DNA from 2 places in the Peribacillus sp. FSL P2-0133 genome. Region 2 is predicted to be linked to the other one. Evidence: riboswitches for the same ligand, from Rfam matches in the RefSeq annotation. Region 2 holds a riboswitch; the other holds the start of a gene.
The links. Region 2 has a riboswitch for cyclic di-GMP ahead of MKY17_RS19415 (anti-repressor SinI family protein). Riboswitches for the same ligand answer to the same signal wherever they lie in the genome.

Region 1 (12,308 bases), 1.5 Mb from region 2:
TTCCGCTTGTTGCTGTTCAATTTCACGTTGATACAATTTGGCTTTCAGCATATTCATGGCCTGGGCCTTGTTTTTGATTTGAGATCTCTCGTTTTGGCACGTTACCACGGTGTTCGTAGGTATATGGGTGATCCGGACTGCCGAGTCCGTTGTATTGATATGCTGACCACCTGCACCACTTGCCCGGTACGTATCGATTTTCAAATCTTCCGTACGTACTTCTATATTGATCGTCTCATCGAATTCCGGCATGACTTCACATGAAACGAATGAAGTATGGCGTCTCCCTGAGGAATCGAAAGGAGAGATCCGGACAAGACGGTGGACCCCTTTTTCCGCTTTCAAATAACCATAGGCGTTATGGCCTTTGAAAATTAAAGTGACACTCTTGATTCCAGCTTCATCACCTGGAAGGTAATCAAGGGTTTCCACTTTAAAGCCTCTTTTTTCACCCCATCTTGTATACATACGAAGCAGCATGGAACCCCAATCCTGGGACTCCGTTCCGCCTGCACCAGGATGCAGTTCAAGAATGGCATTTTTCGAGTCATATTCTTCACTTAGTAAAAGTTGAAGTTCAAAGTCATTCATCTTTTGTGAAAGAATCGTGATTTCTTCTTCCAGTTCAGCCAAAAGTTCTTGATCATTCTCCTCTTTCACTAATTCATATGTCAAATCGAGATTTTCATATGATTCATTCAGATCGGACAATTGATTGACTTGTTCTTTCAAAGCATTCGTTTCATTGATGACAATTTGTGCTTTTTGCTGATCATTCCAAAAATCGGGATGTGTCATCTCATTTTCAAGCTGTGCGATTCGTGCCTCTTTTTCATCTAAGTCAAAGAGACCCCCTAAAGTCCGTTAATCGTTGCGCTGTCCGTTCAAGTTCATTTCTTATTTCTGCTAATTCCATTTCTCTTCACCTCATTAAGTATGTTAAAAAAAATCCCTGAAGAGGGATTCGCTTCATTACAAATAAACCTCTTCAAACTATATGCAAATATATTGCTTTATGCAAACTAAACATGAAAAGAGGCGGCAAGCCTCACACTTAACCGTCCCATAATCATTATACACCTAACTTTAGCCTAAATTACCATGACAATTCTTATATTTTTTACCGCTGCCGCATGGGCATAACGCGTTTCGGCCAACGTCTTCCTTTTTACGGGCAGGGGCTTTTTTCACTTTTCCCCCGTCTTCTTCCTTCGGATTGACCGCTTGTCCTTTTATGACTTCCTTACGCTCCAAATTGTTGCGGATTTCAGCCTTCATGATGTATTTGGCGACTTCATCTTCCATTGAAGCAATCATGGCTTCAAACATTGCGAAACCTTCAGATTGATATTCACGTAACGGATCGATCTGGCCATAAGCACGAAGGTGGATCCCTTGGCGCAATTGCTCCATTGCATCAATATGGTCCATCCACTTACTATCGACTGCACGAAGAACGATTACTTTTTCGAACTCACGCATTTGTTCTTCCGATAGCTCTTCTTCTTTTTGGTCATAGCTTTCTTTCACTTTTGCTAAAATGAAATCAACCAATTCCGTTTCATTTTTCCCTTCCAATTCAGCTACAGTGATTGAACCTTCATTAAATAGGTTACCATTCAGGTAATCCACAAGGCCTTGTAAATTCCAGCCTTCCTCATCACCCATTGGTGCAAAGGCGACAACATTTCGCTGGATGGATGCCGTAATCATAGTTTCGACGATTTCACGTAAGTTTTCACTTTCCATGACATCGAAACGCTGTTTATATATAATTTCCCGTTGTTGACGGAGAACATCATCATACTGCAGTAATTGCTTACGTGAATCAAAGTTATTGCCTTCGACCCGTTTCTGTGCGGATTCAACGGCCCTTGTCACCATTTTACTTTGAATTGGCTGAGAATCATCCATTCCAAGGCGTGCCATCATGTTTTTCATGTTATCCGAACCGAAGCGGCGCATCAATTCATCTTCCATTGATAAATAGAATTGAGTGACCCCTGGGTCTCCCTGACGGCCGGAACGACCACGCAGCTGGTTATCTATACGCCTGCTTTCATGACGTTCCGTGCCGATGACAGCAAGGCCTCCAAGCTCCTTGACTCCTTCACCAAGCTTGATATCCGTACCGCGCCCTGCCATGTTCGTAGCAATCGTAACTGAGCCTTGATTACCTGCATTCGCAATGATTTCTGCTTCACGCTCATGGTTCTTGGCATTCAAAACATCGTGAGGGATTCCTTTTTTGGATAAATAGGCGGATATGACTTCAGATGTTTCGATGGCAACCGTACCGACAAGCACAGGCTGACCCTTTTTATAACGCTCGGCGATGTCTTCCACAACAGCCTTGAATTTCCCATCAGTTGTCGCGTATATAAGATCTGCCCTGTCATCCCTAATGATATTCCTGTTTGTCGGGATCGCAATGACATTCATATTATAAATATTGCGGAATTCCTCTTCTTCCGTTTTGGCTGTACCGGTCATACCTGAAAGTTTTTCATACATCCTGAAATAGTTCTGGAATGTAATCGTCGCAAGAGTCATGCTTTCATTTTGAATTTCAAGTCCTTCTTTCGCTTCGATCGCCTGGTGGAGACCTTCACTGTAACGGCGGCCTTTCATCAAACGGCCAGTGAATTGGTCAACGATGACTATCTCGCCTTCCTGGACCACATAATCCACATCCAAATGCATGGAAACATGCGCCTTTAACGCCTGATTGATATGATGATTCAAAGTAACGTGATTAATATCGAACAAATTATCGATATTAAACGCTTTTTCAGCTCGGTTCATCCCATCTTCCGTCAGCTGAACACCTTTTGTCTTTTCATCATATGTGTAGTCCGTTTCTTTTTTTAAGGTTCTCACAAACGCATTGGCCTGGATATAAAGCTGAGCCGATTTTTGTGCGGAACCGGAAATGATCAATGGCGTTCTCGCCTCATCGATCAAAATCGAATCGACCTCATCAATGACAGCAAAGTGCAGCGGGCGCTGTACCATTTGTTCTTTATATAACACCATATTGTCACGAAGGTAATCAAAACCTAACTCATTATTCGTACTGTACGTAATATCCGCATTGTACGCCGCCTGCTTTTCTTCTTTAGAATGACTGTTCAAATTCAATCCGACGGTCAAACCAAGAAAATCATACAATACACCCATCTCGGTGGCATCACGGTGTGCCAAGTATTCATTGACAGTAACGACATGTACACCTTTACCGGTAAGCGCGTTTAAATAAACAGGCATGGTGGATGTCAAGGTTTTACCTTCCCCTGTTTTCATCTCGGAGATATTTCCATCATGAAGGGATGCCCCACCCATGATTTGAACACGGTAAGGATATAAGCCCAGAGCACGCTTTGCACCTTCACGCGCAACCGCAAAAGCCTCGACAAGCAAATCATCAACGGTTTCCCCATTTTGATAACGCTCTTTAAACTCATCCGTTTTGACACGCAACTGTTCATCCGATAGCGCAGCCGTCTCATCAGCCAATGCTTCGACCTGATCGGCGATTTTTTCTAATCGTTTGATTTCTCGCTTATTCGGATCAAAAACTTTATTTAATATATTAAGCATTCAATAACGCTCCTCTATTATGGTAATGATCGTTCAATGACTAAATTCATATAAGTAAGAAGAAACACAACTTCTATTATTACTAATGCACGCTTAATTTTACCACTTCTATTCTAGAGGTACAACTTCATGTCACTTACCTGGTATAGACCTGAATTCAATTCTTGCGAAAAACAATGGATAAATGAGGAGTAAAACTGTTAAAATAGAAGGAAGTATAAAAAATATGTTGCAAACTCCCTACTATTCCATATGTAAATGAGAATTATCCATAACCTTCCATTAGGTGCTATGTCCTCTCTAGCGATAATATGTCAAGGTAATCCAACCATACAGGCGTCATGTTTTGAATGATAAGGTGGGCTACTGAAACTTAATAGCGGAAGATAAATAGAACATGTTTCGAGGTGGTATTGATGATTGGTGAACGTGTAAAAAAACTGCGAGAAGAAAAGAAAATGTCGATGACTGAACTTGCCGATAAAGCGGGTGTGGCAAAGTCTTATTTAAGTTCGCTCGAGCGGAACTTACAAACGAATCCTTCTATTCAATTTCTTGAAAAAATCTCCGCCGTACTTAACATTCCTGTTGATGCCCTGCTTTATGATGCACCAAATAAGGAAACCTTGGACACTGACTGGATGAAAATCGTTGAGGAAGCCATGAATTCGGGTGTTTCAAAACAACAATTCAGGGAATTCATCGAGTTTAATAAATGGAGAAAAGATAAAGAAGAGTAGAGTGGTAGTGCACTAGTTTACCTACATAATCCTGAAGAATACAGTTTGAATAAGCTAGACTCGCCAGAATCTCAAGGAGAAATAAACCCTATAAACAGCTAATGAATCGAACCACTGTTTATAGGGATGTTCTCGATCTTGTTCGAAACCTATTTTCCATCGTTCTCCTCAAAAGATACCTCAAGGCTTCCCCTTTTCAAAAAAGCACTGATTTCCTCTTTTTTGAAACCCAAGCTCCTTGCTTCTGAAATCAATTTCACCCATTCTTGATCCATTGCCACATTAGCCACCTCTTCTACCTCCTAAAATACTCTTTGTATTTCAGGCAGACCAGCCATCATAGTCACAAGGACCTTAGACCTGTGCCTTTGCGCCCTAATCTTTCAATAAGTTTGCCTTTGTCATGGTACTTATTACCAAATACAATGCCTATAATCATATTATAACGGATACATACTCCATATATTGCTATTTTATGTCGGTAATCCACATAAAAGCAAAAACTTTTATCCGACAAAATATTACAAAATTAAGAAAATTCATAGTGCAGGTAATTTATCATGGACTAATTCAATTTCGCTTTTTTGTATAATAGTGAATATTGCTTCTCTTAATATTTCGTTGGGGTGTATTGATTCTCTCAATTATAAGTGCATCGAGGGCTTTTTGCGCAGTTAAATCCTCACCGCAGATCGCGGGCAAAGCCACCTTCCATATTCCGCACTGCTAAAAGAAGCCCTATGGCATGTATGGCAATTCTTTTGATACATATTATCCAACCCCTCTGCACCTTAATCAAATTGTTTATAAATAACTAGTTGTTCTTTTTAAAGAACTAACAATTCGAGTATAGTGCAAAAGTTAGGGGTGTTTAAATAGGTAAAACTGACTATTTATCTTAATGAAGAACACTTTATGTTCTTTTAAATGAACTTTTCGGTGTTTTAGAGAACAAAATTTTAAATCCAACAGCCAACGAATTCTATTAAAAAAGCACAACCCAGAGGCTGGGTTGTGCTTTTGATCTTAGATTAATAGTTAACTAGGTTCAATCAATCCATAGCGCCCATCTTTTCGGCGGTACACTACGTTTGTTGTATTAGTATCCGCATTCGTGTAAACGAAGAAACTGTGACCAAGCATATTCATTTGTAAAATCGCTTCTTCACTGTCCATCGGCTTTAAATCAAAGCGCTTATTGCGGACCACTTCAATATCATTATCGTCTTCGAATTCATCCACCACCTCGTCAACATCCGTATTGAAGGCGAATGCATCGGGTGTCGTCGATAGATTATTCCGGAACTTACGGTTGACCTTCGTTTTATGTTTACGAATTTGGCGTTCAAGCTTATCATTGATCAAGTCAATGGCAGCATACATATCCGCATTTTCCTCTTCAGCGCGAAGAACCAAATTCTGCATAGGAATCGTCACTTCGACCTTAGATGTATTATTGTTCACTTTTAAATTCACTAACACATTTGCATCTGGTGTATTGTTAAAATATCGTTCTAACTTGCCAATTTTCTTTTCGACGTATTCTCGAATTGCTGGAGTTACCTCAATGTTTTCACCGCGTACGTTGTAATTCATAAAGTGAGTCCTCCTTAAATTAAGACTATACAGTTAGATTCTACAATACCCCTCCGGTTTCCTTTAGAAACACATCATGAAATATGTCGAAATAATGAAACAATTGTCGGAAGGTTTGGAAAGGGTTGATGTCTGCCCTAGCTTCATTATATCAAATGCTATGCTATAAAGAAAAAATTAAGCCTATATTATTTACAGAAAATTTAAAAATATTTAACATAAAAACCGTTTGGAATCCAAACGGCAGGGTAATCAGTTTCTTTTATCATAAAATATGCCATCCACTGATAGACTTTCATACGGGTTCGTGTATTTATTGGACGATCGTTTCTTCTTATTTATTTCCTGGATATCCCGCTGTATCTCCTGCTTTTGGAGCTTAAGCAAGTGATCGACCTGTTGGTTGAGCAACAGTACTGCACGGCCCAATTGTTGCTCTTCACCAGTAAAAGGCGGTTTGATTTGAGAAAGAAGCCCATCCCGATGATCAATCAGCTTTGTGATCCTTTCTATTTTATCATCACGCTCTGTGATCGTGCGATCTTCCAGAACGGCAAGCAATTCAGCAGTCAAATCATGAAAGGTTCTAATTACCATTACACTTGACCGCTTTGGGTAAATTGTTTTTTCCGATTGATCTTAATTACTTCCTTCCAAGTATTCCGGAACTCAGTAACAAGTCCTTCCACTTCTTCCAAGGCAGAAACGTCATTTTTCATATTCGCTTCGATCAGACGCCGGTTCATGAAATCATACAGACTCATCATATCTTTGGATACATCCGTATCCATATTCAGCGTCACCATCAATTCGCGGATAATATTTTGCGCCTTGATGATGTTCGTATTCTTCGCTTCGATATTTCCTGCTTCAATGCCCTTCTTCCCAAGCATGATGAACTTCAAACAGCCATTATAAAGCATTAATGTAAGCTCTCCCGGGGATGCTGTATTGACTGAATTTTGCTGATACGATTGATATGGATTATTTATCGCCATACTTAACTTCCTTTCCAACTTACCTTAACTAAAATAAGAAGCTAACGATGCACTTTGGCTGTTTGCCTTTTGAATCGCTTTTTCCATCGCCGTGAACTGGTTGTAGTAACGTGATTCCAATTTCGTTAACTTTGCTTCAAATGTTGAGATCTTCTTGTCCAGCCCGTCAACCAATTTTCCGATTGTAAAATTGTTATTAACATAGCCGGCCTTTCCGGCTTTTTCAGTAATCACCTTCATCGATGATTCTATATCATCCCTCAACCGGCGCGCGAGGCCTTTGTCGCTCTTTTCCGAACCATTGGCCATGAACATATCATAAATCTCATTGGGATCCTCACTAATGGCTGTCCGGAGCTTGTCCTCATCAATCATTAATTTACCGCCCTCCAAATAATTCTTGGTCGTGGTGATCCCCAAACTGCTGAGATTGTTTTTTCCAGTGATTCCATCCACCGAGGTGTATAGAGATGACCTCATTGTGGTCAGGAGACTTTTTAATGTCGAATCACTTTTTAACGTTCCGCTCTTCGCTTTTTCTTCCCACAGCTTCACTTCATCCTCCGTCATCGCCTTCTTTTGCTCAGAGGTAAGCGGCGTAAAGGAGCGATATTTCGCTTCGCCCGTTTTATCTTGAACCTTTTTAATGACTTCATTGTATTTATTCACAAACTGAGTGATTGTATCCAGGATGGCATCCACATCTGCTTTTGATGAGAATGTGACTGTATCGGTCGTTTTTTGCTTTACCGTTATTTCCGCTCCATTAATCTGAAACGTATTCGAAGGCCGGGAAATTCCCAGTCCATTATAAACAATGGACGCATTTTCCCCTTTTGAGCCGCCAGCCCCTTCATTGTTACTGCCCAGTTTTAACGTATCGAAAAAATCTCCGGTGCCTCCCAATTCAATTTCAGGCCGACCTTTAACATCACCGGTATTTTTAGCAGTGATGGAAAACTGCTGGGACGTTTCATCGAAAAATAGAGTCACTCCCGAGTTAGCGTTAATTTTATTTATCACACTCTCTAACGTATCGTCCGCATTAAGGGTAAGCGTGTACGGTTTTTCCACTGTCACTCCATCTTTTACTTCCGTATCAAAACCGCCATTTTTATTGATGGCGAGTATCGTAATATCTTGTGGTGTCGTGAAACCCAATTCCGATAGTTTCTTTTTGGGGTCGGTAACAGCTGATTTTTCCGTACTTGTCATGGTTGCTGCTTTAGCAAGTCCATTCACTTGTATATTCCCGGAAAAATCACTGGTCGAATTCACATTTCTCACTGATACAGCATCTGGATTCGATACCGACACCTTCTTTTTAATGAAAGAAGACTGCTTCCCGATTCCATCACGAATGAGCGTATCCAATTCTGATAAAGCTGTATTTACCGAACGGTAATCATCCCGCTGCCACTCGGAATACTGCTTTTTCTGTGTTAATTTATCCAACGGCACCCGTTCTGCCTGCATCATGCTCTTAACTAGTTCATCAATATCCATCCCGCTTGCTAAACCACTGATTCGTACCAAAATAAATCACCCGCTTATATTTTTTCATCCACCATGATGCCGACAAACTCCGTCATTGCCGCATAGAAATCCAATAACTTCTTCGGCGGAATTTCCCTGATCGTCTCATCCGTCGCGTCATCGACTACCTTGACAAAGTACTCATCCGGCTTCTCGTGATATTCAAAACGAACGGCCGTATGTGTCGGATTCAGGAAGGTGTTCAAACTATCCACCATTTCCTGCACCTTTTCTTTTAAAGGCTCATCAGTAGATTCCACACTTTGTTCCGAATAGGCAAGCGTATTCATTTCCCGCTGATAATATGCACTGATTCCTTCCGAGATTGCTGTTCTATGTTGTGAGGAAAGAATATTCGTGGACAAGCTCTCCAGCATCTAAATAGCCCCCAATATGATGTCTTTACTTTTTATATCGGTTCTTACAGTTTTATATTTAGTAAAGCTTTTTGATTTTGGTTTCAACTGTAGACTATCATGAATGATCTTTTTCTATAAAAGAGATTCTACTAAAAAACTCCAGAAGAATAACTGGAGTCTAGTTGATTTCCACTCCAGGCACTCGCTTTCCGCGGGCGGTCCGGGATCCTCCTCGGCGCTTTTGCGCCTGCGGGGTCTCCCTTGGACACGTATCTCCCGCAGGAGTCTCGCACACCCGCTCCAATCAACCTTGTTTTAACATTTAGATAGAAATCCTTTTATCTACAGTCTTTTTTTAAAATTAGAAAGATTAAAACTGAGGGTGATAATCACTTCTCTACGTTCGGAAAAAATTATGACTGATGATTTTAATTTATAGAACTCCCTTTTTATTCAAATGAATCTGCGAACATACTAGGAATGGATATATCCCATCCAGCTTGTGATTGATAGCTGTGTTCACCAGTCATTTCACCATATACAGTAATCACATCTTCATCTACGTATTTTGTAGTCCCATCATACTCAATGAAGATAATATCATTAGGATTGTAGCCATAAGATTCCTTGGTGGTAGATAAACGGATGGTCCCTTACTTTTTAAGGGTCAGTAATCCCACTTTTCTGCATCGTAGTGTTCCTTGCACCCTTCAATCAGTACAAATAAAAGAGCCTAACACAAAGTGTCAGACCCTTTATTAGGCTAACTATTTAATTACCGAAGTAACTGAAGAACGCCCTGCGGTTGCTGATTTGCTTGAGCTAGCATTGCTTGTGAAGCTTGCGCCAAGATAGAGTTTTTAGTTTGCTCCATCATTGTTTTAGCCATATCTGTATCACGAACACGTGATTCAGCAGCTGTCAGGTTTTCAGAAGAAGTACCTAAGTTGTTGATCGTATGCTCTAAACGGTTTTGGTTAGCGCCTAGTTTAGAACGTTCTGCTGAAACAGTGTCAATCGCAGATTGAATTTTTGTAATAGCAGCTGATGCGTTTTTAGCGTTAGAAACATCCAGGCCAGATTCAACACCTGTAGAATCTGTACCATTGCTTACATTTGTATCAGTTGTGAAGCCTGTACCAGTACCAGTCAATCCAAGAGCACTTGCACGCATATCACCAATTTCAAGTGTCAGGCTTTGATTTTCGTTTGCACCGATTTGGAATTGAAGACCTGCTCCAGCTTCAACAGCTTCTTTGGCTTTTACTTCCGCAGACCCATCTACAGTTTCAGCAGCATCTACAGATAGACCGCCAGTTCCAGTGATAGTTGCTGCAGTTGCAGATTCAGCTCCAGTCTTTTGTTCTAATTTAAGTTGTCCGCCATCTTTAGTTGCAGTGTACTTAGCGCTTAATTCAGCATCTGCTCCAATAGCAGCAATTAATCCATCAAGATCTGTGAACTCTCCGGCAGCGGCATCATCAGCAGCGGCAACTGTAAATGTTTTTCCATCTACCACTACTGTGTCGCCTGCAGTTGTACTTAATGTTCCTGTTGATGTTACGCTACCGGCCACGGCAGGAGCAGCTTCCACTGCTGCTTGAGCTGCAGTTGCTGAATCCTTAGAACCATTCAATAATTTCTGTGTATTGAATTCAGTAGTGTTACCGATACGGTTGATTTCAGATGTTAATGAATCCATTTCCTTTTGGATTTCTCCCCGGTCACTAGTTGTATTAGTATCCGTTGATGCCTGTGTAGCAAGCTCACGCATGCGTTGAAGGATGTCAGTCGTTTCGTTCAATGCACCTTCAGCAGTTTGGATCAAAGAGATGGCATCTTGTGAGTTACGGGAAGCTTGGTCCAATCCGCGGATTTGTCCACGCATTTTTTCAGAGATTGCAAGACCGGCTGCATCATCGCCTGCACGGTTGATGCGCATGCCTGAAGCTAGTTTCTCCATTGATTTGGATTGTGCATTCGTTGCACTTGATAATTGACGGTGCGTGTTTAGAGCTGAAATATTGTGATTGATAATCATTTATGTTTCCTCCTTGAGTCTTAAGTCCCCACGTCCATGTGGTTGTTTACGATGGGCAGTGAATAAGTCGGCCGCATATTTCACAGCCCATCGTTGTATAGTTAATATCGACCTGCTTGGAAACATATTTAGCGGATTTTACGATTTTTTCTTGAAATACTCATTTATATTTTCCAGAAAATTGGTTTCTGCTTTTGAGGCTTTTCTATTTTCCTGCTGGATGGACAGGTAGACTTCCTTCCTATGGATATCGACGTTTTTAGGGGCATTGATCCCCAGTTTGATCTGTTCCCCCTCAACGGACAGGATCGTAATTTCGATATCATCGCCAATCATGATCGCTTCATTTGGTTTTCTGGTCAATACGAGCATCATTTCCCCCCCTGTTCTGCTGGAGGTTCAAACAGTCTGTGCTTTGTAAGGTATTCACTAGCATTCATGATAAATTGCTTACCCACTTTTTTAGGTCCGTTTATGATGATGGGAGCTTGGAGATTGGCCGTCGTTTCATTGAAAGGGTCCTGGATCGTTAAGATGACGAAAGTGATGACTTCCAGTTCCGTTTCAATTTGTAAAGAAGATAACACCTCATCCGTAAGCTTCACTTCGTAATCATGAAACACTTCAAAAGGATCTGTCACAATGAAGGCAAGCTCTTTTGTTTCTATCGATTGCAGGACGAAAAAGGGCGTGTCATCCAAAGCTAGCAAGCAAAACTGTTTTTCTTCTAAAAATCCTGGTATCCCGCTTTCAAATACATAAATCTCTTTCTCTGCCAATTCGAGTTCGCCATGAAATTTTGTTTGTATGATCATCTATGTTTTCACTCCCCTATCTCACCCGAAAATAAATTGATGAAATCTATATCCAGCGCATATTTTTGTAGAATTTCGACATCCACACTTCCTGGTGTGTATGTATGGTTCGCCCCATTGATTTGAGCATCAATGATCGGTTTTTGTACGGTTGCTTCAATCTTCACTTCCGCTGGCTGATAGTCAAGCTTTACGCTGAATGGTGAGGGAATCCAGCCGAGATTGAACTGCTTCTCAGGTCCTTTGCTGTTTTGCCTGGCCTGTTCAGCGAGTGGATTACCGCCTTTCTCAATATGCCTCAGCTCCGTTCCCTGCTGAGCACGTCTTGCCATACCCGCCAGCCAATCTTGATATCCCTGCTTCGCAAATTCATCGACTCTTCTTGAGAGGCTTTTCAAATCCATGTCTTCCCTTGCTTGTGACTGATCGATCGTCAGTTTGCCTGGAGTCGTTTGAATTTCCAGTATGGCTTGCGGCTGTTCGATAGATTGGACCGCCGCCTTCTGTTCGATTTGCTGTACAGGCTGCTCTAGATTCAATCCAATCTTCATTGGGGTGGATTGCAATCTGATTTGCGGAATCTGCATCATCAACACTCCTTATAGAAAAAAGCTATCCATTTA
Region 2 (12,308 bases):
TTCTCTAAAGAGAACGGGATTAAGGGTCTAAAAGAACAAAAATCTAGTTAATCTGATAACAGTCTATTTGAGCCAAATAAACCCTCCAAGATTTATCCAGGAGTCCACGCTTCACCACCCCACCCTTACTATTATATCTTCATTGTGAATAATAATCTTAGAAAAGTGGATACCGATACCTTTCCTTCCATTTTCGCGCTTTACCATCGGTAATATGGAGGAAAACGATTAAATATGGGCTGCGAATGGAGGATATGGTTATGAAACATCTGTTACTTTTTACGAAACAAATACATGATTATTCGGGGAAAATTCTCTATATCAATCTTGTTTGTATGATTTTAATAGGTTTTTTAGAAAGTTTAGGAATTTTCTTATTGATCCCATTGATTGGATTGACCGGTGTAATGGATATAAAAACGGATGAAGTGCCTTTCATAAGCTGGGTTAATGAGTTATTCTTGGGAATTCCGGAAACGCTAAGCCTTTTATTAATACTTGGTGTTTATGTGATATTAATGGTGGGACAAAGTGTATTTAAGCGGAATCAAACAATTTTGGGAGTGAAAATCCAACAAGGTTTTGTTAGAAAGTTAAGGGATGAGGCGTACGGAAGTCTGCTGCAAGTGAATTGGGGATTTTACTTAAAAAAGAGGAAATCCGATATTATCAACATCATGACAAATGAAACCTTCAATGTAAGTGCAGGGATAAATTTGTTTTTACAGTTTATATCCTCCCTTATTTTTACTTTCATTCAAATCGGCATAGCTTTTTATTTATCTGTTCCAATGACGAGTTTTATAATAGCATTTGGGTTCATTCTCATTTTTTCGTCCCGGAAATTTGTGAAAAAGTCTCAGTCTATTGGGAAGGAAACCTATCAGCTAACACAAACCTATTTAGCGGGCATGACAGATCACCTTAACGGAATGAAAGATATCAAAAGTAATTCCCTTGAGGAATCTCATTTGAATTGGTTTCTGTCTTTAAGTGAGAGAATGGAAAAAAACAGAATCAAGTTAACGACTTTAAATACTACCTCCCAGATGATCTTCAAAATTGTATCTTCAATCTTAATTGCCATTTTTGTATTTTTTTCGATAAAGATGTTCATGGCCCAGCCAGCACAATTAATGTTGATAACGGTTATTTTTTCGAGATTATGGCCAAGGTTTACTAGCATTCAATCTAATTTAGAGCAAATAGGATCTACGCTTCCGTCTTTTAAAGCACTGTCGGATTTACAAAACGAATGTAGAGATGCAAGAGAGTTATATGAATCCGATTATAAAAATATCAAGCCTATTGAAATTGAACGAGGGTTGGATTGCCGTAATGTTTATTTTAGTTATGATCAAAACGAGGGCACCTATGCCCTTAAAAATATAAACATACACATACCCTCTAACCGTATGACGGCTATTGTAGGGCGATCGGGGGCCGGTAAAAGCACCTTAATAGATATATTAATGGGATTAAATCAACCTGATCGGGGCGAAGTCAGAATAGATGATATTCCCCTTACTAATGACCGCTTATTATCGCTGCGGAGGTCCATAAGTTATATACCACAAGATCCATTTCTCTTTAATGCAACAATAAGGGAAAATTTGCTGATCATTGACCCTGATGCAAGTGATGAATCCATATGGGAATCTTTGGAGTTCGCTGCAGCTGCTGATTTTGTCAGTAAGCTTCCTCAAGGTCTGGATACACTCATCGGGGATCGGGGTGTCCGACTGTCAGGGGGAGAAAGGCAGCGTCTAGTGTTAGCCAGAGCGATTTTACGCAAACCTGCCATCCTGGTATTGGATGAAGCGACAAGCGCATTGGATACGGAGAACGAAGCGAAGATTCAATCTGCTATTGAAAGATTAAAAGGAAAAATGACCATCATCGTCATAGCTCACCGATTATCGACGATTCGCAATGCCGATCAAGTACTGGTCATGGATCAGGGAGAAATCATTCAGGTCGGTGGATATAACCAGTTAGCGAATGAAAAAAGAGGGATGTTTAGCAATTTATTAGGTATCCAAATGGAATCAAGTGTGTAATTCTCTAATTAAAGCCGATTTGCTGACCTTTCTTTTAACATTGAGTAGATACTATACTGAAATGGTATTAATTAACATCGTAATAAATAAATGGTATATCCGGCGTATTTAATTGTAATAAAGAATGAAAGGTTCGTTGAATGTTATGAAGTAACAAGCTTATTTCTTATGAATAGTTCTACCATCAGGATTATATGACATTACAATGCATAAGTTAGAAAAGAATAGAAATAAAAAATGAATTTCTAATATGTGGATTAACCAATCGAATATTGGGTATTATTAAATATAATTAAAGATAGAGAAACTATTAAAAGCTATGACTCATATCTAGAGAGCGGTTGCTCTATTGACTGGGTTAATTAAGAAAGGATGAATTTTTTTTAATGCCTTTATACCAAATGAGAGAAATATGGACACCCTTAAAATTAGTTGGAGTTAAGTTTTTTAAATCCGATGATAATAGTATTTTCATCAAGGTTTTTAACCAACATCGAAGAAGGTTAAAGTAAGATGTTTTGATATAATGAGTATTAACCTAAATGTACCTCCAAAGTGTTAGGAGAACCACTTTAGCAGAGCAGATAGCGTGTTATATAAAAGTCATTAATTTGTTTATTGAAAGCCTAAAATAAAAAAGTTTTAGGCTCCTTAGTATGCTTGGTTTTAAAGATCCATCATGATATGAGTAAGTGAAGTAATATTATGATAAAAGGTGTCTAAGGGGACACAGGGGTATGAAGAAAATCGGTGAAATCACCTGTCATAAAAATACAAACTTCACATCATTTAAGGAAAGATATTTTGTATGAGGTAATAGTTACAGAGTAAAAGAATGGTATGTATAAAGGGAAAAAATTCAGGATTATCGTTCGTGACTTCATTAGGAGAGAACAGAACTTGAAAGGTCATCATATCAATGGAAAATATAAGAATATTAGTACATGGGGAAGACTGTTAATCAACCTTCTTTTTTTATGAACTGTTTTCTAATCAACCACAAACTTATTTCTATTCCATTTGTTTAAATGGAATTAATTGGTGTGTTAAAACAGGAACAAGGTCACAATAATAAAAAATCATATAAATGAGTGATATTTTATAATAAATAAACCTAGCAATTTTGTGAGGGGACTATTGAGGAGAACATTATTCAGTTTACCATTGTGGTTGTCATTTCTTGGTTGGATCAAAATTATAATGAATTTTATAAGTTAAGAAATTATAGACTCGGAATAAAAAGATACACTCATTGGTGATCGAGAAGTTCGACTGTTAGGAGGAGAAAGACAGCTCGTGTACTAGCCCGAAGAATTTTACGTAAACCATCGATCCTTGTTCTTAAACAACAAGTGCCTGAAAGACTCAAAGGAACCTTGACCATTATTGTAATTGCTCACCGGTTATAGACGATTCGTAATGCGGATCAGTATTGGTTTTGGAGTAGGGTGAAGAAGCCTAGTAACACGAATCTCTTAAATCCCGGTTCAGCATAAACTTGAACACCTTAAAAAAGTTGTATAGATAAGTGGAGCCATCCATTTGTAGAGAGAAAGAGAGAGATAAGTAATTGTAAGTGGTAAGAGAAAACAGTGACATATTCCAAGGTTTAATAGTAGGAAAATGGCAGGCATCACACAAAGACGGTTGTTTTTGTGCGGTGCCTGCCATTTTTATCCTACTTAAGCTGTATCACTTCAAATATTAGTTGGGTATGCACCACTAAAACAGGCTATACAGCGACTGCTAGTTTCTCCAAGATCCATATCTACTGCCTCTAATAACCCTTCGGTGCTTAAGAAGGCTAATGAATCTGCCCCGATAACCTTTCCCATAGCTCGTTCGTGTTCGTGTTTGTTGGCAAATAGTTCTTCCTTAGTTGGCATATCCACTCCATAAAAACAAGGGTTTCTAACCATAGGTGAACTAATTCTTACATGGACTTCATTGGCACCTGCTTGCCGAATCAATTGGACAATGCGCTTGCTTGTCGTACCCCTAACAATCGAATCATCGACTAATACTACCCTTTTTCCTTCCAAAATTTCTTGCACAGCGCTTAATTTCAGTCGAACAGCTAAGTCGCGCAATTCTTGCGTGGGCTCAATAAATGAACGACCAGCATAAGGATTTTTAATAATCCCCATTTCATATGGAATTCCTGATTGTTGGGAAAAACCAATGGCGGCAGGAACGCTTGATTCGGGAACTGCAACGACAACATCAGCTTGTGTCGGATGTTCTTTTGACAGAATTTCACCTAATTCTTTCCGGATTGTTAAGACACTTCTTCCTTGAATAACGCTATCCGGACGGGCAAAATAAACAAACTCAAAGGAACAAAGGGAAACCTTACCTTTTTCTGCAAATCTTCCAGTTTGAATTCCATTTTCATCTATAAGAAGCCATTCACCCGGTTCAACTTCCCGCCAGAACTTAGCATCAACCGCATTTAAAGCGCAGGTTTCTGAGGCGGCGATGATTGATTCGCCAATTTTTCCAAGGCTAAGCGGACGTAACCCATGACGATCCAAGGCAATTAGCATTTGTTTTTCAGTCATGATAATTAAGGCAAATGAACCGTCGATACGTTTAAGCATATCAAGAGCGCTTTCTGCGAAATGCTTTTTACTTGAACGAGCTATTAAGTGAGCAATAATTTCAGTATCGGTTGTTGTTTGAAATATGCTTCCCTGCTGTTGTAACACGTCCCGTTCTATCCTTGCATTTACGAGGTTACCATTATGAGCGACAGCCAAGTCCCCCTCGCTATATTTAAAAACGAGGGGCTGTGCGTTTTGCAATAAACTTTCACCAGAAGTTGAATATCGTACATGACCAATGGCCATATTTCCGCTTAGTCCATCAAGGATGTCCCGTGAAAATACTTGGGTAACTAATCCCATTCCCCTGTGATTCCTGAATGATTTCCCATCACTAGCCACAATCCCTGCACTCTCCTGACCACGGTGTTGAAGTGCATGAAGTCCGTAATAAGTTAATTCGGCTGCTTTTGGGTGATTAAACACTCCAAATACCCCGCATTTCTCCTGCATTTCTGAATCCATTTTTCTCTTCCTCCCGTTGATATCCTTTTTGTTATTTTTGGCAAAAGGTGAATTTATATCCTATTTATTTACTAAGAGGTAAATCGATATGGATTAAACTAATTGCAGCCATAAAACAGTTCTATGGACAGGTAGGGATAATTGCTTAGCATTATTATATTGGTATAAAAGACTTTTGGGTATAATGGAATATTTTGAATTAATGTATTTTGTATAATTTATAGTAAACTATATAGTAAAGAACAGATATTAATTTATAAAATCTAGCTCATTATAAAAATAGTGAATAATACAGTTAATATTTTTGCAGATATGAAGTTACTTTAATATGAAAATCAAGCAAAGGGACTTCGCAGAAAGCGTTGTCATATAGCTGCCATCAAGATATGAGGAGAATATTTGATGACAAAAAACAAATTTATTACGTACGAGGAAGCTTATGAAAAGAAAGAAAGAAGTAAGAAAATTTTTATTGGGTCTTATATTACTATTATTTTAATTTTGATTTCTTTATTAACTTTTTTTCTTGGTAAATCATAACGGATGTTAAATAGGGCTGAGAAATCAGTTCTTTTTTTGTGTTAAGAAGGTGAATGAGGGAGTATGCAGGGAGCTCTCCTTTTGTCGAAATGGCTAGTCAAAAGAGCCAATCTTTATTTTCAGAATACTTGTTGTGGGACTTTTGTGGGGAATGCTTTGCTTTTAAGCTTTACGTTATGGTTGTCATTTTTCGGTTGGCTCAGGATGTTTAGCAATTTATTAGGTATCCAAATGGAATCAAGTGTGTAAATATTTATAGAGTCACGAACAGTCAGGTTACAGCCATATTATGGCTTGTAATGCTGGCTTTTTTTCTTAGAAGAAATATTTTAAAACTGAATTAATAGTTCAAAATATTATTTTTGTGAAATAGCAAATATAAGAATTTTATAGAGATTATATCTCTATTTTCAATAAAAGAGTTTTATATAAAGCGCATTATACCAATGTTTTTCCATTGTGATGTCACTTTTTGATGAATGATGTTGAAAAATGACGTAAAAAAACGAATAGTATTATGAGCTATTATTACGTTTTTAAGTATAATTAACATTAATATAGTTTTAATTAAGGGGAAATTTTTTAGGTCATGATGGTTTATTTAGCACCATGGAAACAGGGATTCTAGAGATTTATTAATTTTTTAGAAAATTAATGTGAAATATTCTTGAGAAAGGCAAACCTATTGAAAAGTAGGGACGCAAAATTACAGGTCTAAGGCTAAATGCTAAGACGGCTGTTTTACCACAAGTTGGGTGGGATTTGACATGGAAGCTAAAAATGAACGGGAAGAATGGGTTTATCTAATTTTAGAGGCTAAAAGTTTAGGATTATCTATTGAAGAAGTGCGGGAGTTCATAAAAGGAAAATGAAAAATTATCTTAGGGAAGGCTGTTATACAGTCTTCTCTTTTTGTTTTCATTACAGGAAATTACCGTAAAGGTATCTAGAATAAAGAACATGGGGACAATAATAAAAATATAACCTAATTGAGAGGGATTTTTATTATGGATGGACTTAGTGCTTTTGTGAAGGGATTAATATGGGGAACTTTATTCAGTGTACCGTTATGGCTGTCATTTTTCGGTTGGGTAAAAATAATCATGAATTTTATAAAGTAAGCGCTTAATTAAAATGATACCTAGGCAGGATTTAACATGATGATCATAGAATTTAGTTATTGTACATAATGCGTTAGTCGTAACCTACTACATATGTAAGAAATATAGCCTATAAAAAAATAGTTATTAATACTTAAATATTTTTGGTAATGTGCCGATAATACATATAGAGCTCAGGCAAAGGTACTTCGCTGAAAGCGATGTCAGATAGCTGCCATCAAAATATAAGGAGATTATTTGATGACAAAAAACAAATTCATTACGTTCGAGGAAGTTTATGAAAAGAAACAAAGAAGCAAGAAGATTTTTATTGGGACTTATATTACTATTACTTTAGTATTGATTTCATTAATGACTTATTTTATGGGACAAGCATAATATGGATTTTCGAAGGGGCTGAGGAATCGGTCCTTTTTTGTTTTTTTATCCACACATATTGACTAGTAGATTTCTTTCCTACTGAATATGTACAAAATGTTAATTTTCAGTAATTTTTCTGTTAGTAAACTAGTTTCCACTTGCCATCCCCTTATATATATGGGATTATCAAATAAAAGAGCTATATTCCTTATTTTTGAAAAAAGATTAGGGACAACTTATGAAATGGTGGAGTGGAAATTTCAAATGGATTTTTATGATATTTTAAAAGACACTTTTGCAAAAGGTGAGTCTGGACAAGATGTTACTGTAAATGAACTTGTGGAAGAGATTAAGGAGAAATTAAGCGGGATCATTGAAGAACCTGAAAGAATATGATCCGTAGATACTTCTTCCCGGGTTTGCTCGTTTTGTGGGCGATGGTCATCTTCTTTTTTTCCTCGCAGACGTATGAGGAGCAAAGCATAACCCCTTTTTTAGCGCAGTTCAATACTCCATATTGGTATGATAAGCTAAGTGGCATTTCATTCATGTATGGAGGGGTTGAGGTGAGTGCCCAAATAGCTGGAGTAAATGGCTTTCTGGAGTTTTTCCTTCGGAAGGGTGCCCATCTTTTTATCTTTTTTGTGTTTGGATTATTGACGTATCGTGTTTGGGGCCGTTTTGTGAAGAATCCTGTTCTTTCGTTTTCAGGGGCTCTTTTATGTGTCCTTTTTTATGCAAGTGCTGACGAACTGCATCAAAAACTAACCGGTGGCCGAACTCCCTTGTGGCAGGATGTCATGCTTGACACGTTCGGCGGTTTGCTAGGAATCTTCTTTTCTTTTTTCTTTTATCGATGGAGAAGGCGTCAATGAATCTAAGAAATCATTTCAGAAACATATACTTAAGGAGCATGTCTAACAACATGCTTCTTTTTTATGGTTTTCCATTATATATATAAATGAATGATAACCTGTGAGGGTGATGAGGGTGAGGAGACAAAGTAAGATTCCGATAGGAGTATTGACGGCTATTCTCATGGTTTTAGTTGCAGGAGTTTGTATCATTTTTCTTTTTCCGAGCGGATCAGAAAGCGTGGTTGAAGATTTCTATGAGTATGAAAGTGAAGCGGAGTTCGGGAAATCCTGGGATTTGTTAAGTTCTGAAATGAAGCAGCGGTTTCCGAATCGGGCAGATTATGTGCAAAATCGGTCACATGTATTTTTACAGCATATGGATGTGAAGTCCTTTCAGTATGATGTAGGCCGTTCTAAGAAAGTGAAGAACTGGAAGTTGGATAAGAGTGGAAGGCTGCATAAAACGGCCTATGAGATTCCAGTTACACAGGTCTTCAATTCTCGCTTTGGAATGTTTACTTTGAAACAAAATTGCTATGTCGTCAAAGAAAAAGGCGAATGGCGTATATTATGGGATTATCGGTTTGAATAGATTCCTCTCCTTTTTCAGGCTCAAGTTCTTTTTATTGAAAAGGGAGAGGCGCTGCTCTCATGTAATGCCGAATAGATTTACTTCTCATGAAACATATTTCATTCTTGAACGGTCACTGATGGCTTTCAAAATAAACATTTTGTCCTGTGTGCTTAGCATAGCCCAGCTGCCTGCTTTGATTTTCATTTAAATACACTCCTTTTGTTTAGGTTTAATTATTTTAGTTGATGATTGTTGGTTGTGGATTTCCGGGTCCAAAGAATAATTGTGTCTAGTGATTATAGGGGCAAGGGGAGATGGAATTGTCAGCTCATATTAGATTATACCGTCTTTTAATGCCTAATAAACAACAAAAATTCCAACAAATCTCTACAATTGGTGTTCGTTTTTTGTCAGAATATTGGACGGGGAAATTGAAAAAGCTGTCAGGATGCGGGTCCGGACAGCTCTTTCATTTTTTCTTATTTAATGGATAATTGTTCTTTTAATTCGGATTGAACCTTTTCTTTTTCTTCATCCGACACAATATAATAGTAGATTCCGTCGATTTTCGTTCCGGTACCGTTTATGGATGATTGGGTAATGCTTTTGCTTGCATCCCTGTAGTTCTTTTGGATGTCCATCATGTCATCAAACGTCAAATTAGTCTGGATATTATTACCGAGTGCATCGAAGACTTCATCGTATTTCGTCAGGGAGGAAAGGCTTGCGCCTTCTTTGATGACTGCTTCGATGATGGCACGTTGTCTCGATTGACGGCCAAAATCACCACTTGGATCATCATGTCTCATTCTTGAATAGGCAAGGGCTTCTTTCCCGTTTAGGGTCTGCGTTCCTTTTGCAAAATGAATGCCATCGGAGGTGAAGTCCAAATCGTTTTGAACGGTCACGCCGCCGACTGCGTCAACGATATCCTTGAAGCCTTCCATATTGATCTTCATATAATAGTCGATTGGGATATCAAGGAAGTTTTCAACGGTATCCATGGACATTTTCGCGCCGCCGAAGGCAAATGCATGGTTGATTTTATCCTGTGTACCATGACCGACAATCTCGGTCCGTGTATCACGTGGAATGCTTAGCATTTTGACCGATTTCTTTTGTGGATTGACTGTCAAGACGATCATAGTATCTGAACGGCCTTTGTCGCCATCACGTTCATCGACGCCAAGCATGAGCATCGAGAATGGCTCCTGATCTGATAGCGCAAGGTCTTTCGTTCGTTTATCCGTGGTACGGTCTATTGGTGTATGCATTGTGTCAACGGTTTTTGTCAGTGAATTCCATACGGAGTAGGCAAAAGCTCCCCCAGCTAATATGAAAAGTAGGACAATTATCCCGACTACCTTCAGCCATGTCCGTTTCTTTTTCTTCTTTTTTTCATGTCTCATATTTTACTTCCTTCCTCTTTTTGTAACCACTTCATCTATTATATTTAATTTCATAATAAAAGAATAGTATATTTTACTATTTTATAATACCTTTGACATATTTTGGTGTGGTGTTTACTAGTAACTAGAACAAATCTGAGGGGTTAGGAAGTTAGAATCATTAAAAGTTTAATATAGTGAATGATTGGGAACTCTACACTTTTTTCATTGTTGGTTGTGTAATTTGGCCTAGTGCATCCAGATATTTAGAGATTGCAAGTCTTTTTATAATCATGATCTTACAGCCATTTATTATGTTCTCTTTGATTTTTAAATGTTTGAATTATGAAGGGGAGATGCAATTGTGGATGTACAATCCTTTGTCTGCAGCGATGTTGCTTGGAAGTAAAATATTGTAACGGCGGCAAGTTTTGTCTTTACCATGTTTATGATGAGTTTATGGGGAGTGTTTCATGAACTCGAAAGGATTCAACGACTGTTTGTGTCACTTCAGTGATGATATTTGGGCTGCACTCGGCTTTTAGTGGTTCATCGTTGTTTAGCTTGTCTCAAGCCAAGTCGAATGAAGTTTTACACTAAAATGGGTGGTAAGCAAAGTCCCTATTAGAAAGGAGGCGCATATATATGCAGTACGGATATCCCTAAAGAATAAATAAATATTGGAGGCTAAAGAATAAATGGAATATTCAACTGAAAGTTCATCGTACGAAAGCAGTTCAACGGAAAGCTCATCAGATGAAAGTAGCTCAACGGAGAGCTCATCGTCCGAAAGCAGTTCAACCGAAAGCTCATCAGATGAAAGTAGCTCAACGGAAAGTTCGGAAAATGAAGGCGATTCAAATGAAGGTGATTCAAATGAAGGCGATTCAAATGAAATCCTTTCCGACGCCGCAGAAGAAATTGAAAATTCAGCTGAGGGAGAAGAGAATGGCAGCCCTCGTCGTGTGAATGTATTTAAGAAAATGTGGCTGGAAAATATGATTAAAGCTTCGAAGGGTATCTATAACGAAGATTGAACACACAGGTACAGCAACTAAAAAGTTGTTGTGCCTTCATATGAAAAGGGACATGCCGCTAGCAGTGGTAATTGACATATCCTCTTACTGGATACAGGAGCCTAATTTTTCTGCGGCTAAAAGTACGTACATGCAATAATCTGAATTTAAAATGCTGTAAAAGTAATCGGGCTAGAATCATATTTGGAAATGTTGTTTCTGCCCTTGATGAAACCTTAACAGATTGCGGACTAATTTCCGGGAAAGATTGGCCAAGCAAGGCGATTCAAAGGGAATTTAGCCTAAGCGTTCCGGTTTCTAACTAAGAAAGACCTAGCCGGAGCGTTTGGCTGACAGTTATACATACTGATTGTGGATGATTTGGACACAATGGCTTACTGTTTGGATATAGGTTGTTTTTTACGGTCACCAAATGATATCTAAATTTATTGGTCAATATAATTAGAACTATATGGAAATATTCATCTAGTTGGGATTTTAATAGAAGGAAGTTTGTAAATTTAGTTCGGAAAGGAGATATCTTTAATGTGCCGAGATGGAATGTAGCTGTACACTTTACGGCGAAAGTTGGCATCATTGAGAAGGTGAATGCTCAAGGGGAGACGGTTTTTGTTAACAGGGGGCATGTTAAAAGTTTTCATTTTCCATAAAAAAACTCCGGATCTGAAGTGATCCGGAGTTATTTTTTTTTCTCGATATTTTCATAGACCGAGGCAAGGGCTTGTTCAAATTTCCCGCTCTTTTTCGGTTTGTAATATTTTTTGCTGCGCAGTTTGTCCGGTAAGTATTGTTGCTTCACCCAGCCATTCTCGTAGTCATGCGGATAAAGGTAGCCGATGCCTCGTCCGAGATCTGTGGCCCCTTTGTAATGGGCATCCTTAAGATGATCAGGTACATCTCCACTATGGCCGCTGCGAATGTCGGTAAGCGCTGCATCAATTGCGGCAATGGCCGTGTTTGATTTTGGTGATAGGCATAACTCGATCACTGAGTTGGCAAGTGGAATCCGAGCTTCAGGAAAACCGAGTCGTTCAGCGGCTTCGACTGCAGCGAGGGCCCTGGGACCAGCCTGCGGATTGGCAAGAGCTATGTCTTCGTAAGCGATGACTACCAAGCGGCGGGCAATGCTGACAAGATCACCGGCTTCGACCAAGCGCCCCAAATAATGAAGGGCTGCATTCACATCACTGCCGCGAATTGATTTTTGGAAAGCCGACAGTACATCATAATGGGCATCCCCATCCTTGTCATGTGAGAAGCTTTTTTTCTGCATGCATTCCTCGGCAATTTGCAGATCTATATG

Region 1: it holds a riboswitch for cyclic di-GMP, as region 2 does, so the genes downstream of both, MKY17_RS26660 (anti-repressor SinI family protein) here and MKY17_RS19415 (anti-repressor SinI family protein) in region 2, are expected to answer to the same signal.

Annotation. Positions count from the first base shown of each region.
Region 1 covers NZ_CP150254.1:5,499,592-5,511,899, forward strand. Annotated here, with positions in the region: one part of gene prfB (peptide chain release factor 2) at 1-852, opposite strand, end outside; one part of gene prfB (peptide chain release factor 2) at 854-916, opposite strand; gene secA (preprotein translocase subunit SecA) at 1,087-3,600, opposite strand; gene MKY17_RS26655 (helix-turn-helix domain-containing protein) at 4,017-4,340, shown strand; gene MKY17_RS26660 (anti-repressor SinI family protein) at 4,490-4,630, opposite strand; cyclic di-GMP riboswitch class I at 4,662-4,747, opposite strand; gene raiA (ribosome-associated translation inhibitor RaiA) at 5,379-5,936, opposite strand; gene MKY17_RS26670 (flagellar protein FliT) at 6,189-6,533, opposite strand; gene fliS (flagellar export chaperone FliS) at 6,533-6,934, opposite strand; gene MKY17_RS26680 (flagellar hook-associated protein 2) at 6,959-8,470, opposite strand; gene flaG (flagellar protein FlaG) at 8,485-8,847, opposite strand; gene MKY17_RS26690 (flagellin) at 9,605-10,870, opposite strand; gene csrA (carbon storage regulator CsrA) at 11,009-11,242, opposite strand; gene fliW (flagellar assembly protein FliW) at 11,242-11,685, opposite strand; gene MKY17_RS26705 (DUF6470 family protein) at 11,694-12,272, opposite strand.
Region 2 covers NZ_CP150254.1:4,022,727-4,035,034, reverse strand. Annotated here, with positions in the region: gene MKY17_RS19440 (lasso peptide biosynthesis B2 protein) at 1-51, shown strand, start outside; gene MKY17_RS19435 (ABC transporter ATP-binding protein) at 261-2,060, shown strand; partial or broken gene MKY17_RS19430 (ABC transporter ATP-binding protein) at 3,303-3,466, shown strand; gene purF (amidophosphoribosyltransferase) at 3,758-5,128, opposite strand; gene MKY17_RS19420 (hypothetical protein) at 5,531-5,668, shown strand; cyclic di-GMP riboswitch class I at 6,334-6,417, shown strand; gene MKY17_RS19415 (anti-repressor SinI family protein) at 6,436-6,540, shown strand; gene MKY17_RS19410 (hypothetical protein) at 7,030-7,167, shown strand; gene MKY17_RS19405 (hypothetical protein) at 7,264-7,545, shown strand; gene MKY17_RS19400 (VanZ family protein) at 7,542-8,024, shown strand; gene MKY17_RS19395 (hypothetical protein) at 8,140-8,598, shown strand; gene MKY17_RS19390 (hypothetical protein) at 8,895-9,074, shown strand; gene MKY17_RS19385 (LytR family transcriptional regulator) at 9,060-9,989, opposite strand; gene MKY17_RS19380 (hypothetical protein) at 10,667-11,005, shown strand; gene MKY17_RS19375 (hypothetical protein) at 11,533-11,655, shown strand; gene MKY17_RS19370 (replication-associated recombination protein A) at 11,685-12,308, opposite strand, start outside.